Rhodoligotrophos defluvii: one gene and its partner. The protein of the gene in region 2 interacts with the protein of the main gene of each other region in a pairwise test. Links are inferred from orthologs where the notes say so. Each region holds a gene or a part of one and is shown on either strand. Other genes may lie near its edges.

Evidence for each region. Proteins that work in one complex are often made in the same cells at the same time.
Region 1: the proteins of leuS (region 2) and ligA interact in binary tests that used the Escherichia coli proteins (3 or more experiments, as listed by UniProt). The link is inferred for Rhodoligotrophos defluvii from one-to-one orthologs.

What each region holds. Positions count from the first base shown.
Region 1 is NZ_SZZM01000003.1:555,335-560,274, forward strand. What follows is about bases 1,979-4,940. They hold ligA (NAD-dependent DNA ligase LigA), read right to left. Parts: upstream 4,544-4,940; coding sequence 2,414-4,543; downstream 1,979-2,413. Other genes in these bases: E4P09_RS16870 (hypothetical protein), read left to right, coding at 1,985-2,182; recN (DNA repair protein RecN), read right to left, coding at 4,547-4,940. Also shown: E4P09_RS16860 (ABC transporter permease), read left to right, coding at 1-1,174; E4P09_RS16865 (hypothetical protein), read left to right, coding at 1,558-1,890. UniProt on the Escherichia coli protein: DNA ligase that catalyzes the formation of phosphodiester linkages between 5'-phosphoryl and 3'-hydroxyl groups in double-stranded DNA using NAD as a coenzyme and as the energy source for the reaction.
Region 2 is NZ_SZZM01000001.1:1,274,311-1,282,255, forward strand. What follows is about bases 2,775-5,898. They hold leuS (leucine--tRNA ligase), read right to left. Parts: upstream 5,574-5,898; coding sequence 2,976-5,573; downstream 2,775-2,975. Other genes in these bases: lptE (LPS assembly lipoprotein LptE), read right to left, coding at 2,775-2,909; E4P09_RS06100 (YggS family pyridoxal phosphate-dependent enzyme), read left to right, coding at 5,768-5,898. In the rest of the region: E4P09_RS06075 (DNA translocase FtsK), read left to right, coding at 1-440; E4P09_RS06080 (LolA family protein), read left to right, coding at 501-1,208; xth (exodeoxyribonuclease III), read left to right, coding at 1,573-2,382; more of lptE, read right to left, coding at 2,379-2,774; more of E4P09_RS06100, read left to right, coding at 5,899-6,412; E4P09_RS06105 (GcvT family protein), read left to right, coding at 6,521-7,945.

The DNA.
Region 1 (4,940 bases), on a different replicon or contig from region 2:
CGTCTATCTCACCGCACGCGGAAGCTTCGCGCAGACGCCGGCCCAGCTGCTGGACGCCAGCCGCGCGCTCGGTCACTCCGCGCTCGAGACGTTCTGGCGCGTGGCGCTGCCGCTGGCCCGCCCCGCGCTTGCCGCCGGCGCGACCCTTGCCTTGATGGAATGTCTGAACGACATCGGTGCCGTCGGCTTTCTCGGTGTACGCACGCTCACGGTGAGCGTCTACAACACCTGGCTCGAACGCAACAACTTGGGCGGTGCGGCCCAGCTTGCCTGCGTGATGCTGCTCTTTGTCATGGCCTTGCTGTGGCTCGAGCGATTGAGCCGGAAGCAGCAGCGCTATCATGCCACGGGACGCCCCCAGTATCCGGTTGCGCGGCGCCGGCTTGGCCCCGCCGGCAGCAGCGCGGCGATTCTCGGTTGCACCCTGCCGATTGCCATCGGCTTCGGCACCCCGTTTTTCGTGTTCCTCAGCGCCGCCTTCACCCATTGGCAGGCGGTAATCGAGCCCACCTTCTGGGGCTTGCTGCGCAACAGCGTCCTTCTGTCGGCGATCGGCGCGGCGCTGACCGTCGCCGCCGGCCTCGTCCTCGTCTATGCCCGACGCTCCAGCGCCAGCATGCCCCTGTCCATCGTCACCCGCCTTGCCTCCCTGGGCTACGCGGTGCCCGGCACCGTGCTGGGCCTGGGCATTCTGGTGCCTCTCGCCGCCATGGACAACTTTGTCGACGGTTGGATGCGCAGCCTGTTCGGCGTCTCGACCGGGCTGCTCGTTACCGGCAGCGCCGGCGCCATCGTCATAGCCTACGCGATTCGTTTTCTCGCCATGTCGCAAGGCTCGATCGAAGCCGGGTTCTCCCGCCTCTCGCCCAATCTCGACGCGGCGGCCCGCAATCTCGGCCGCACCCCGCGCCAAGTTCTCTGGGAGATCCATCTGCCTCTCATCCGGCCGGCGCTCGGCGCTGCCGCCGTGCTCGTCTTCGTCGATGCCATGAAGGAGCTGCCGGCGACTTTGCTGCTGCGCCCTTTCGACTTCGACACCCTGGCCACACACGTATATACCCTCGCTTCCTTCGACATGTTCGAGGAGGCTTCGCTCTCGGCCTTGGCCATCGTAGCGGTGGGCTGTCTGCCGGTGTTCCTGCTGCAACGCTTGCTGATCGCTCGCGCGGCTTAGGAGCATTTTCGAGCGAAGTGGATACCGGTTCGCGTGAAGAAAATGCGACCCAGCAAGACCTTGAGGCGCGGATCCGCGATACGAGGAAGAGCGGACGCTCTCAGCGCATCGACATATTGTGCTTTGCACCAAATTATGTTGCAATGCAGCTAGACATGCTTGGGCATGTCGCATTTGTTTCGATCGCTCTACCCCGGAACGGTCGGAGCACGGCGGATCCCGGCGGGAACGGTGCGGATCCATCCAGGTTCGCGCCGGGATCTTGCCTGTTGCGGCGCCGGCTGAGTGCGTCCGCCTCGTTGTAAACTCAAATTCGCCATAATTGTCGACACGCGGGCTTGCTTGCTTTAGCACTTGGGCCGACCTTCTCGGGCGGAGCCTCCATGCTTGCATCAATTCTTCTGCGCCTTTGTGCGCTCGCGATCTTTGCGGGTTGCGTCGGGGCCTCTCTGCAAGTCCAAGCCGATGGCATCGACCCGGCTTATGACAGCTTCCTCGCCCGCAAGGCCTATGATGTGCCCACGAAACCCGGGCTCGGCCCAGCCGGCTATAATCTCGGCAATTTCCACGCCGGAAATCACCAGCCCGGCGCGGTGCTGCTGGGTTCGGTCGGCGCCAAGCCACCCCCGCCGGATCAGGCTGATCCGCGCTACAACTTCATCCCCTCCAAGGACTACGGTCAAGGCGCCGGCATCAACATCAGGGTCAGCTTCTGAGGTTGTGGGCAGGTCACCTGCCGGCTTCAATCGGTCCGGCTTCTCGTCAAATTGGCCGCTTAGAGTTCTACTCATTTGAGTGGGAGCATAATTCATGTTCGACAGCCTGAAATTCGTTTTAACCCAAAAGCTTGGATGGATTTTCAAAGGTGGCGATGCAAGCGCGCCAGATCTTGGGGCCTGCAGCGGTGACGTTGTCCATGACGTGGCCGGTTCCGATCCCAAGCCTTGCAGCGACAGCGCCGACCGCGTCTTTTACGTGCCGCTGCCCGATCTGCAGACCATGGCCTGAAGAGACATAGGTTGAACCATGCTCGACAACATAAGGCTATTTTTAATCCGGAACCTTGGCTGGATCTTCGGGGTTAGATCTGATCCGGAGATGAGCTGTGGCTACGATCACGGCGATTTTTTCTATGCGATGGACGGGGCCGACCCGCACGAATGCAGACGAGCTCTCGACCTGATGTATCCTGACCTGAAGAACACCGTCGCGGATTGGTAAAGCAACGAGAGGGAAACACTATCCCTCTCCAACCCGCCTGAACCACTCGTCTTCGTCGATCACCTCGATGCCGAGTTCGGCCGCTTTCTTGAGCTTCGAGCCCGCGCCGGGGCCGGCGACCACCAGATCCGTCTTGGCCGATACCGAGCCGGCGGCCTTGGCCCCGAGCCGCTCCGCCATGGCCTTGGCTTCGTCCCGCGAGAGGCGGGTGAGGCTACCGGTGAACACGATCGTCTTGCCCGCGACCGGCGATGTGGTCACCACCCGTTCCACCGGCTGCACCTCGATCTCCTCGAGCAGGGCCTCGATCACCTCCCAATTGTGATCTTCAGCGAAGAAATCGGCGATGGCGCGGGCAACCGTCGTGCCAATGCCCTCGATGTCGTCCAGCTCCTGAAATTGCCGGCCTTCCGGATCGCTGCCGATCGCCCGCATCGCACCAAGAAAACTGTCGATGTCGCCATAGCTCCGGGCGAGCAGGCGCGCCGTGGTCTCACCCACATGGCGGATGCCGAGCGCATAGATGAAGCGGTCGAGCGATATGCGGCGGCGCGCATTGATCGCATCGAACAGTTTGGCGACCGAGGTCGGCCCCCAGCCTTCGCGGTTCTTGAGCTTGGTGAGCGCGCTGTCCTCATCCCGCCGCTGCAGAGTGAAGATGTCGGGCGCCCGGCGGACGAGGCCATCATTGAAGAAGGACGTGATCTGCTTCTCGCCCAGCCCCTCGATGTCGAAAGCATTGCGCGAAACGAAATGTTTCAGCCGCTCGATCGCCTGCGCCGGGCAGATCAGGCCGCCGGTGCAGCGTCGCACTGCATCGACCTTGCCGGTCTTGGAATTGACCTCGCGCACCGCGTGGCTTCCGCAGGCTGGGCAGGTCTCGGGGAACACGTAAGGCGCTGCATCCGGCAGCCGCTTCTCCTTCACCACGGTAACGATCTGCGGAATGACGTCGCCGGCCCGCTGCACCACCACCGTATCGCCGATGCGAATATCCTTCCGCGCGATCTCGTCCTCATTGTGCAAGGTCGCGTTGGTGACCACCACCCCGCCCACCGTGATCGGCTCGAGCCGCGCAACCGGGGTAAGCGCGCCCGTTCGCCCCACCTGGATCTCGATGTCGCGCAACACCGTCGTGGCCTGCTGCGCCGGGAATTTGTGCGCAACCGCCCAGCGCGGCGCCCGCGAGACGAAGCCGAGACGCTCCTGCAGCGCGAGGTCGTTGACCTTGTAGACGACACCGTCGATGTCGTAGGTGAGCCCTGCCCGCCCCTCGCCGATCTCATGATAGAAGGCGAGCATCTCCTCGACCGAGTTGCACAGCCGCATGAGCGGATTGGTCGGCAGGCCCCAGCGCTTGAACGCCTCGTAGACGTCCCATTGCGTTTTCCCGGGCAGGCCGCCATTGCTGACCTCGCCCCAGGCATAGCAGAAGAATCTCAGCGGCCGCGATGCCGTGATGGTGGCATCCAGCTGGCGCAGTGAGCCCGCCGCCGCATTGCGCGGATTGGCGAAGACCTTTCCGCCGCTCTCCGCCTGCTGCGCATTGAGCGCCGCGAAATCCTGATGCCGCATGTAGATTTCGCCGCGCGCCTCGAACACCGCGGGCACATCGCTGCCGCGCAAGACCTCCGGAACATCCTTGATGGTGCGGACATTCACCGTGACGTTCTCGCCCTCATAGCCGTCGCCACGGGTTGCCGCCTGTACCAGCTTCCCGCGCTCATAGCGCAGCGAAATGGACAGGCCGTCGATCTTGGGTTCGCCCGTGAAAGCCAGCGGCGCATCATCCGCCAGCCTCAGAAACCGCCTGATGCGGCCGACGAAATCATGCACGTCCTCGTCATCGAAGGCATTGGACAGCGATAGCATCGGCACCGCATGGCGCACCGTGCCGAACGGACCGGAGGGCTTGACCCCGACCCGGCGGCTCGGACTGTCCTCCCGCGCCAGATGGGGGAATTGCGCCTCGATGGCAGCATTGCGCATGCGCAACGCGTCATAGTCCGCATCCGAGATGACGGGCGCATCGTCCCGGTAATAGAGCTCGTCGTGATGGGCGATTTCGGCGGCGAGCTGCGCCAGCTCTTCGCGGGCCTCGTCTTCGCTGAGCTGGTCGACAGGCTTCGTCGACGTCAGGGTGGTCATGCCTTACTCCGTACCGATCAACAACCGCTCGGCCTGGGCGCGCGCCTCGTCGGTGACCGTCGCACCGGAGAGCATGCGGGCGATCTCCTCCCGGCGCCGCGGCTCATCGAGCGTGTCGATGCGTGTCACCATCCGCAAGTCGTCACCGTCCGACTGCTCGCGTTTGGCCACCAGCAGGTGACCGTCGGCGCGGGCGGCCACCTGCGGCGAGTGGGTCACCGCCAGAACCTGCAGCGACGTGGCGAGCCGCGCCAGCCGCTGGCCGATGGCGTCGGCCACCGCGCCGCCAACGCCCGTGTCGATTTCATCGAAAATGAGGGTGGGCGCGCTCGCCTTTGCCGAGAGCACCACCTTCAGCGCCAGCATGAAGCGGGCAAGCTCGCCGCCGGACGCAACC
Region 2 (7,945 bases):
TTCTGGGCGAGCAGGGCGCCGAGCAGCTGCTCGGCCAGGGCGATATGCTGTATATGGCCGGCGGCGGCAGGATTACCCGCCTTCATGGTGCCTTTGTTTCGGATCAAGAGGTGGAAAGCATCGTCGACTACTTGAAATCACAAGGAGCGCCTGAATATCTGCAGGACATCACGGAGGAGATCGAGAGCGACAGCGCGGCAGCGCCAATGGACGATGCCGGGCCTTTGGAGGACTCCGATGACATCTATGCCCAGGCGGTGGCGGTGGTTCTGCGCGACCGGAAGGCGTCGACGAGCTACATCCAGCGCCGGCTGCAGATCGGCTACAATCGCGCGGCCTCGCTGGTCGAGCGGATGGAACAGGAAGGCATCATCAGCCCCGCCAATCATGCCGGCAAGCGCATGATCCTGGTGGGTGAAGGCCGGGATGCCGAGGACTAGCGGATTGAGCGGCAGCGGCTTTCTGCCGCAGTTTGATGCCGCCACTGTCGGATCGACCGAATGGAGCAAGAAACGGCCATGTTCACCATTGCCACCCGGCGTGCTTCGCGCGCCATCAGATGTGTTTTTGCTGCGGCGCTGGCCGTCGGGGCGTTTGCCCTGACCGGCGGAGGTCTCGTCGTTGCCGAAGCGGAAGCGGCAGCGCCCAGCCAGCTGAGCCCCGAGCAGATCAAGTCCGTTCAAGGGGTGTCGGACTATTTCAATCGGTTCTCCCACATCCAGGGCGAGTTCGTTCAAGTGGGGCCGAAAGGCCATGTCTCGCAGGGCCTGTTCTACATCAGCAAGCCCGGCAAGCTGCGCTTCGAATATGCGCCGCCCAATCCGTTCCTCGTGGTCGCCGATGGCAGCTATGTGATTGTCGCCAATAAGAAAAACGAGAAGACGGATTACTATCCGCTGTCCAAGACCCCGTTGCAGCTCGTGCTTGCTCCGAAGGTCAATCTCCTGCAGGAAGCCAAGGTGGTCGACGTGCAGCGCCAGGACCATCTCGTGGCGATAACGCTGGAGGACAAGTCGGCCTTCGTGCCCGGCCAGCTTATTCTGGTATTCGACGAGCAGAAGCCGGAGCTCGTCCAATGGATCATTGTGGATGGCGACGGCAACCGCACGACCATCTCCCTGTCCAATATCACCACCGACGTGGCGCCTGATCCGAAGCTTTTCGTCTTCAACGCGCCGCGAAAGATCGAAATGCGCGACAGCCGCTGATTTAATTTGGGACAAAAATCAAGGGCCTAATCGCTCCGCGAAGGGAAACTTCACCTAATCACGAATTTTTTTTCGTGGTAGTGATTGAAACGCAACAGCGACTGCGCCATTTATTGGGTGTAGCGGTTGTTCCCCCTCTCTCTCACACGATGGCCAAACTGCCCCCCGCTCGATTGGCCATAGGAACAGCTGCTAAGCGTCGGTATCCCCTCCCGACGCAAAAGCGCACAAGCGCTGGGCGCCCGGGCCCCCGACCGGGCGCCCTTTTCATTTCCGGCAGGGGCTTTTCTTCCACATTGCGCGCCTGCCACTGTGCGACTAGACCTCTGGCATCGTGAGGTCGCGTAGGGATTTAGCTCGCACAATGCATCTCAAGATCGCCACCTGGAACATCAACTCCGTACGCCTGCGCATCGGCCTGGTCGAACGCTTCCTTGCCGAGCACCAGCCCGATATCCTCTGCCTTCAGGAAATCAAGTGTCCCGACGGCAACTTTCCGGCGAAGGCCTTTCACCGCCTGGGCTACCCGCACATCGCCCTGCGCGGCCAGAAGGGCTATCACGGCGTCGCGACCGTCGCAAAGATGCCGTTCCTGGATGTCACCCACCGTCTCTTCTGCGAAAGGGACGACGGGCGCCATATCTCCGTGGCCGTTCCCGGAGCAAGCGAGCCGATCGTTGTCCACAACTTCTATGTGCCCGCAGGGGGAGACGAGCCGGACCCGGTCATCAACGAGAAGTTCGCCCACAAGCTCGCCTTCCTCAAGGAAATGCGGGGCTGGTTTGCCGACGCGGCGGCCCATCCCCTGCCGATGATCATGGTGGGCGACCTCAATATCGCGCCGCTTGAGACCGACGTGTGGTCGCACAAGCAGCTGCTGAAGGTGGTCAGCCACACGCCCATAGAGGTCGAGCACTTGGACGCGGTGCGCGCCGCGCATGACTGGGTCGATCTGGTGCGCTGTCATATCCCGCCCGCCGAAAAGCTCTATACATGGTGGAGTTATCGCGCCCGTGACTGGCAGGCCGCCAATAAGGGACGCCGCCTCGATCATATCTGGGCAAGCCGCAGGCTTGAGCAGAGCTGTATCGGGGCAACCGTGCTCCGCGATGCGCGCGGCTGGCCGCAGCCGTCCGACCACGTCCCGGTGATTGCGGAATTTGCTTTCGCCTAAACCGGGGAGCCCGGCTGCTGGGAGAAGAATGCGCCGAGCCGCGTGGTGATGTTGTCGGCAACCTCGCGAGCGGCGCGCTCTATGGCATTGCGGTAGGCCTGCAGGTTTGCGAACTCGGAGGGCACCCTGTCGTAAGACACGCGGGAGAACGTATCGCCGGTCAGGATGCGCTTGCCGGTGGATAGATCGATCAACGTATAGACCGCGGATAGCGTATAGGCCCGGCGGTTTACGTCGGTGTTCCTCTCGACCGAGATGTCGAACTCGCTCTCAGTGAGCACGAATTCCAGACGGTATCGCTCGGGCTGGCCCTGGCCGACCGGGGCGATGTTGTTGAGCAGCGCATTGCGGACCAGCTGGCCGACCCGCGTATCGTGCTCCGCCACCTCCACGCCGGCGAGGGTGGCGGCAACTGAAGAGCCATCCGCCCGCGTCGCATACATCGGCTGAAACCCGCAGCCCGAGATGAGAAGGCCGGTCAAACCGATGGCCACGGCGAGTGCCGCTCGCGCGCGATGTTTCCCCAAAACCTTTCCCCTCTGCTTCGATCCGTCGGGCTGCCCGGCCCGGTTCACAGCACGAGATCACGCAAGTCATACCACCACGTTGACGATCCGGTCCGGCACGATGATCACCCGCCGCACCGGCTTGTCGCCGATGGCGCGGCGCACATTATCGAGCCTCAACGCGGAGGCTTCAATCTCATCCTTCTGCGCGCCGCGCGGAATGGTGAGATCATCACGCCGCTTGCCGTTAACCTGCACGGCAATGGTTATCGTATCCTCCACGAGCAGCGCCGGATCCGCATCCGGCCATCGCACCGTTGCCAGCATCTCCTCATGGCCCAGCACCTTCCAGCATTCCTCCGTCAGGTGCGGCATCATGGGATTGGCGATCTGCACCAGAATGTCCGCGGCCTCCCGCAGCGCCCAGGCAAGGTCGGCCGCTGGCGCCCCGTCGGTGCGCACCGCGCCCTGCAGGGTGTTGACCAGCTCATAGATGCGGGCGATCGCCCGGTTGAACCGCAGGCCCTCGATGTCCTGGCACACCGCATGGAGGGCCCTATGCGCGGCCTTGCGAATCTCCATCGCCTGCGGGCTGAAGCTTTCCGGCATCGCGGCACCCGCCGCCGTGGTCTCCGCGATTTCGTTGACCACGCGCCACAGGCGCTGCACGAACCGGTGGGCGCTCTCCGCCCCCGCCTCGGTCCACTCGATGTCGCGCTCCGGCGGCGTATCCGAAAGCATGAACCAGCGCGCCGTATCGGCGCCGAACTGCGCGATGATGTTCTCCGGATCGACCACGTTGCGCTTCGACTTCGACATGGATTCGACCGGTCCGACTGTCACCGGCGCGCCGGTCTTGGCGTGCACGGGGCCGTTCTCGCCGAACCTCACCTCTTCCGGGTAGAGCCAGCGGCCATGCGCGTCCTTGTAGGTCTCGTGGCACACCATGCCCTGGGTAAACAGGCCGGTGAATGGCTCGTCCAGATGAATATGGCCCGTGCGCCTCATGGCCCGCACGAAGAAGCGCGAATAGAGCAGGTGCAGGATCGCATGCTCGACGCCGCCGATATACTGGTCGACCGGCATCCAGTAGTGAGCGGCCGCTTGGGTGACCGGTACGTCCGCGTGCGGCGAGCAGAACCGCGCGAAATACCAAGAGGAATCGATGAACGTGTCGAAGGTGTCTGTCTCGCGCTGGGCGTCCGTCCCGCAGCGCGGGCATTTCACATATTTCCAAGTGGGATGGTGGTCGAGCGGATTGCCCGGCTTGTCGAAGCTCACGTCCTCCGGCAGCACCACCGGCAGCTGTTCCTTCGGCACCGGCACCATGCCGCAGTCCGGGCAATGAATGACCGGCACCGGGCATCCCCAGTAGCGCTGACGGGAGACACCCCAGTCGCGCAGCCGGAAATTGACCGTGCGCTGGCCAGTTCCCGCCGCCTCCATGCGGCGGGCGACCTCGGCCTTGGCCTCGGGCACGCTCATGCCGTTGAGGAAATCGGAATTGATCAGCACCACCGACTCGCCTTCCGTATCGAGGAAGGCCTCGTCGCCGATGCTGAACGTGGCGGGATCGGCGTCTCGCGGCGCCACCACCGGTATGACGGGCAGGCCATACTTGCGGGCGAAATCGAGGTCGCGCTGGTCATGGGCAGGGCAGCCGAAGACCGCACCCTCCCCATAGCCCATCAGCACGAAATTGGCCGCATAGACCGGCAGCCGCACATCGGCCCGGAACGGATGCCGCGCATAGATGCCGAGGGGCATACCGCGCTTCTCGGCCCGCTCGATCGCCTCCTCGGCGGTGCCGAGCGCTGCGCATTCCGCGCGGAATGCCGCAACCTCCGGCGAACGTTCCGCCAGTGCCCGCGTCAGCTCGTGGTCGGCCGCAACCGCACAGAAGCTCGCCCCGAAGATCGTGTCATGGCGCGTTGTATAGACCGTGAGCCGCTCATCCAGCGGCGTTCCGTCCTCCCGCTCCAGCGCGAAGGAAAAGCGCAGGCCTTCGGACCGCCCGATCCAGTTGCGCTGCATGAGCCGCACCTTGTCCGGCCACTGGTCGAGAGTATCGAGCGCATCCAGAAGTTCCTGGGCATAATCGGTGATCTTCAGGAACCACTGGGCAAGCTCCCGCTTCTCGACCGGCGCCCCGGAACGCCAGCCCTTACCATCGATCACCTGCTCATTGGCCAGAACCGTGTGGTCGACCGGGTCCCAGTTCACCATGGAAACCTTGCGCTCGACCAGCCCGGCCTCCATGAAATCCAGGAACATCGCCTGCTCGTGCCGGTAATATTCCGGATCGCAAGTCGCAAGCTCCCGGCTCCAGTCGAGCGAGAGGCCCATCAGCTTCAGCTGACGGCGCATGGTGTCGATATTCTCGTAAGTCCAAGTGGCGGGATGGACTTGGCGCTCGATGGCCGCGTTTTCCGCCGGCATGCCGAAGGCGTCCCAGCCCATGGGATGCAGCACGTTGAAACCCTTGGCCCGCTTGTACCGGGCCGTGACGTCGCCCATGGTGTAATTGCGCACATGCCCCATATGGATGCGCCCCGACGGGTAGGGGAACATCTCGAGCACGTAGTATTTCGGCCTGTCGGAAGTCTCGCTGGCCTCGAAGCAGCGGCTTTCCTCCCATTGCTTCTGCCAAAAGGGCTCGCTTACACGCGGGTTGTAGCGTTCCATCAGGATCGGGCCTTGTCTCGTGCCGCAGAATGTTTAGGAAAAGGCGGCGTGGCTGCTCGACTTACACGGACTTTATGGGCCTCGCAAGTCGCGCCTGCAGCCGTTTGGCCGCAAGGGCTATATGTTGGGAGATCGCCGTGACGGTTCAATCCGGCTCCATTGCTCATCCGGGCCTTGCCGACGTGGTCGCCAGGATGGACTCAGCGCTCAAGGCGGCAGGTCGCCCTGTAGGGGACGCGACCCTGATTGCCGTATCCAAGACCTTCGGGCCCGAGGAGATCGTGCCGGTGATCGAGGCCGGCCAGCGCGTGTTCGGCGAAAACCGCGTGCAGGAGGCCAAGGCGAAATATCCTAGCTTGCGCAAGCGCTACCCGGATCTCGAGCTTCACCTGATCGGACCCTTACAGACCAACAAGGTGAAGGAGGCGGTCGCCCTCTTCGATGCCATTCACACGGTCGATCGGCCGAAGCTCGCCGCCGAACTGGCCAAGGAGATGCAAAAGCAGAACCGCCATCCCCGGTTGTTCATACAGGTCAATACAGGAGCCGAGCCGCAGAAAGCGGGTGTCCTGCCGGACGAGGCCGATGCCTTCATCGCTCAATGCCGGGAACAGTTCGGGCTGGAGACCGCGGGGCTCATGTGCATCCCGCCGGTGGACGAGGAGCCCTCGCTCCATTTCGCCCTGCTGGACAAGATAGCCAAGCGTAACGGCATCAAGAACCTGAGCATGGGCATGAGCGGCGATTTCGAGACGGCGATCGCCTTCGGGGCCAACTATATCCGCGTCGGCAGCGCCATTTTCGGCGCGCGCGCCTACCCCGCCACCGACCACGCCTGACCTCCCGTGTCGCAATCGGGCAAGGGCCGGTCGCTCATCCTTGTGCCGTGAGCTTCACCGCCCCTATTCTTCAGGCAATCGGCTGGAGTTTTAGCAAGGGCGGTTCCCATGAAGAGCCAGGCACGGGTGGTGGTGATCGGCGGCGGGGTGGTGGGTGTCTCGACCCTCTACCACCTCGCCAGGAAAGGCTGGTCGGACGTGGTGCTGGTCGAGCGCAAGGAGCTCACCTCCGGCTCAACCTGGCATGCGGCCGGCCTCCTGCCTCTGTTCAACATGAGCTACTCGGTTGGCCAGATCCACAAATACTCGGTCGGCCTCTACAAGACCCTCGAGCAGGAGACCGGTCAGCACGTGGGCTTTGCCCAGGTCTCCAACATCCGCCTGGCGCGCACCCGCGATCGCTGGGACGAATACATGTATTACGCCGGTATTGCCAAGACCATCGGCGTCAACGTCAATCTGCTCACCCCCGAGCAGGTGAAGGAAACCTGGCCCCTCGCGGTCACCGACGGCCTGATCGGCGCCATCCAGCACCCGGACGATGGCTATATCCAGCCGGCAGATCTCACCCAGGCTCTGGCCCGCGGCGCCCGTAGCCGCGGCGCAGAGATCTACCGCTATACCACCGTGATCGGCATCGAGCAGAAGCCGAACGGGGAATGGCTGATAAGGACCGACAAGGGCGACATCACCGCGGAGCATGTGGTTTCCGCCACCGGCAACTTCGCCCGCAAGACCGGCGCCATGGTGGGCTTGGACATACCGGTCATTCCGGTTCAGCATCAATATATCGTCACCGAGCCGCACCCGGCCATCCGCGAGCGCCAGGCCGCAGGTCTGCCCGAGATGGGCGTGCTGCGCGAATCCGACAGCTCCTGGTACATGCGCGAGGAGAATGGCGGCCTCCTTCTCGGGCCCTACGAGGTGGGCGCGCCGGCCTGCTATGTGGATGGCCCGGGGGAGGATTCCGAGTATGAGCTGTTCCAGGAGGACCTGGAGCGACTTGAGCCCCATATCGAAACCGCCATTGCGCGGGTGCCGGCCTTTGGCGAGGTCGGCATCAAGAAGGTCTATAACGGGGCGATCGCCTACACACCCGACGGCTCGCCCATTATCGGCCCGGCTTGGGACCTCAAGAACTTCTGGCTGAACGAGGGTCATTCCTTCGGTGTGACCGCCGCCGGCGGCGCCGGCTGGCAACTGGCGGAATGGATGGTGGAGGGCGAGCCCTCCATCGACATGATGGGCGTCGATCCGCGCCGCTTTGGGCCCTATGCCACCCGCGGCTACCTCAAGGAGAAGAACGAGGAAGCCTATGCCAATGTGTTCACGGTGCACTACCCCGACGAGGAGCGCGCCGCCGCCCGGCCGCTCAAGCGCGCGCCCTGCTATGACCGGATGAAGGCGCTGGGCGCGGTGTTCGGCTCCGTCTATGGCTGGGAGCGGCCAAACTGGTTTGCGCCGGCGGATGTGAGCCTCACCGAGGCCGACCTGAACAAGCCGGACACGCTGCTGCGCGAGAATCACCCGCCG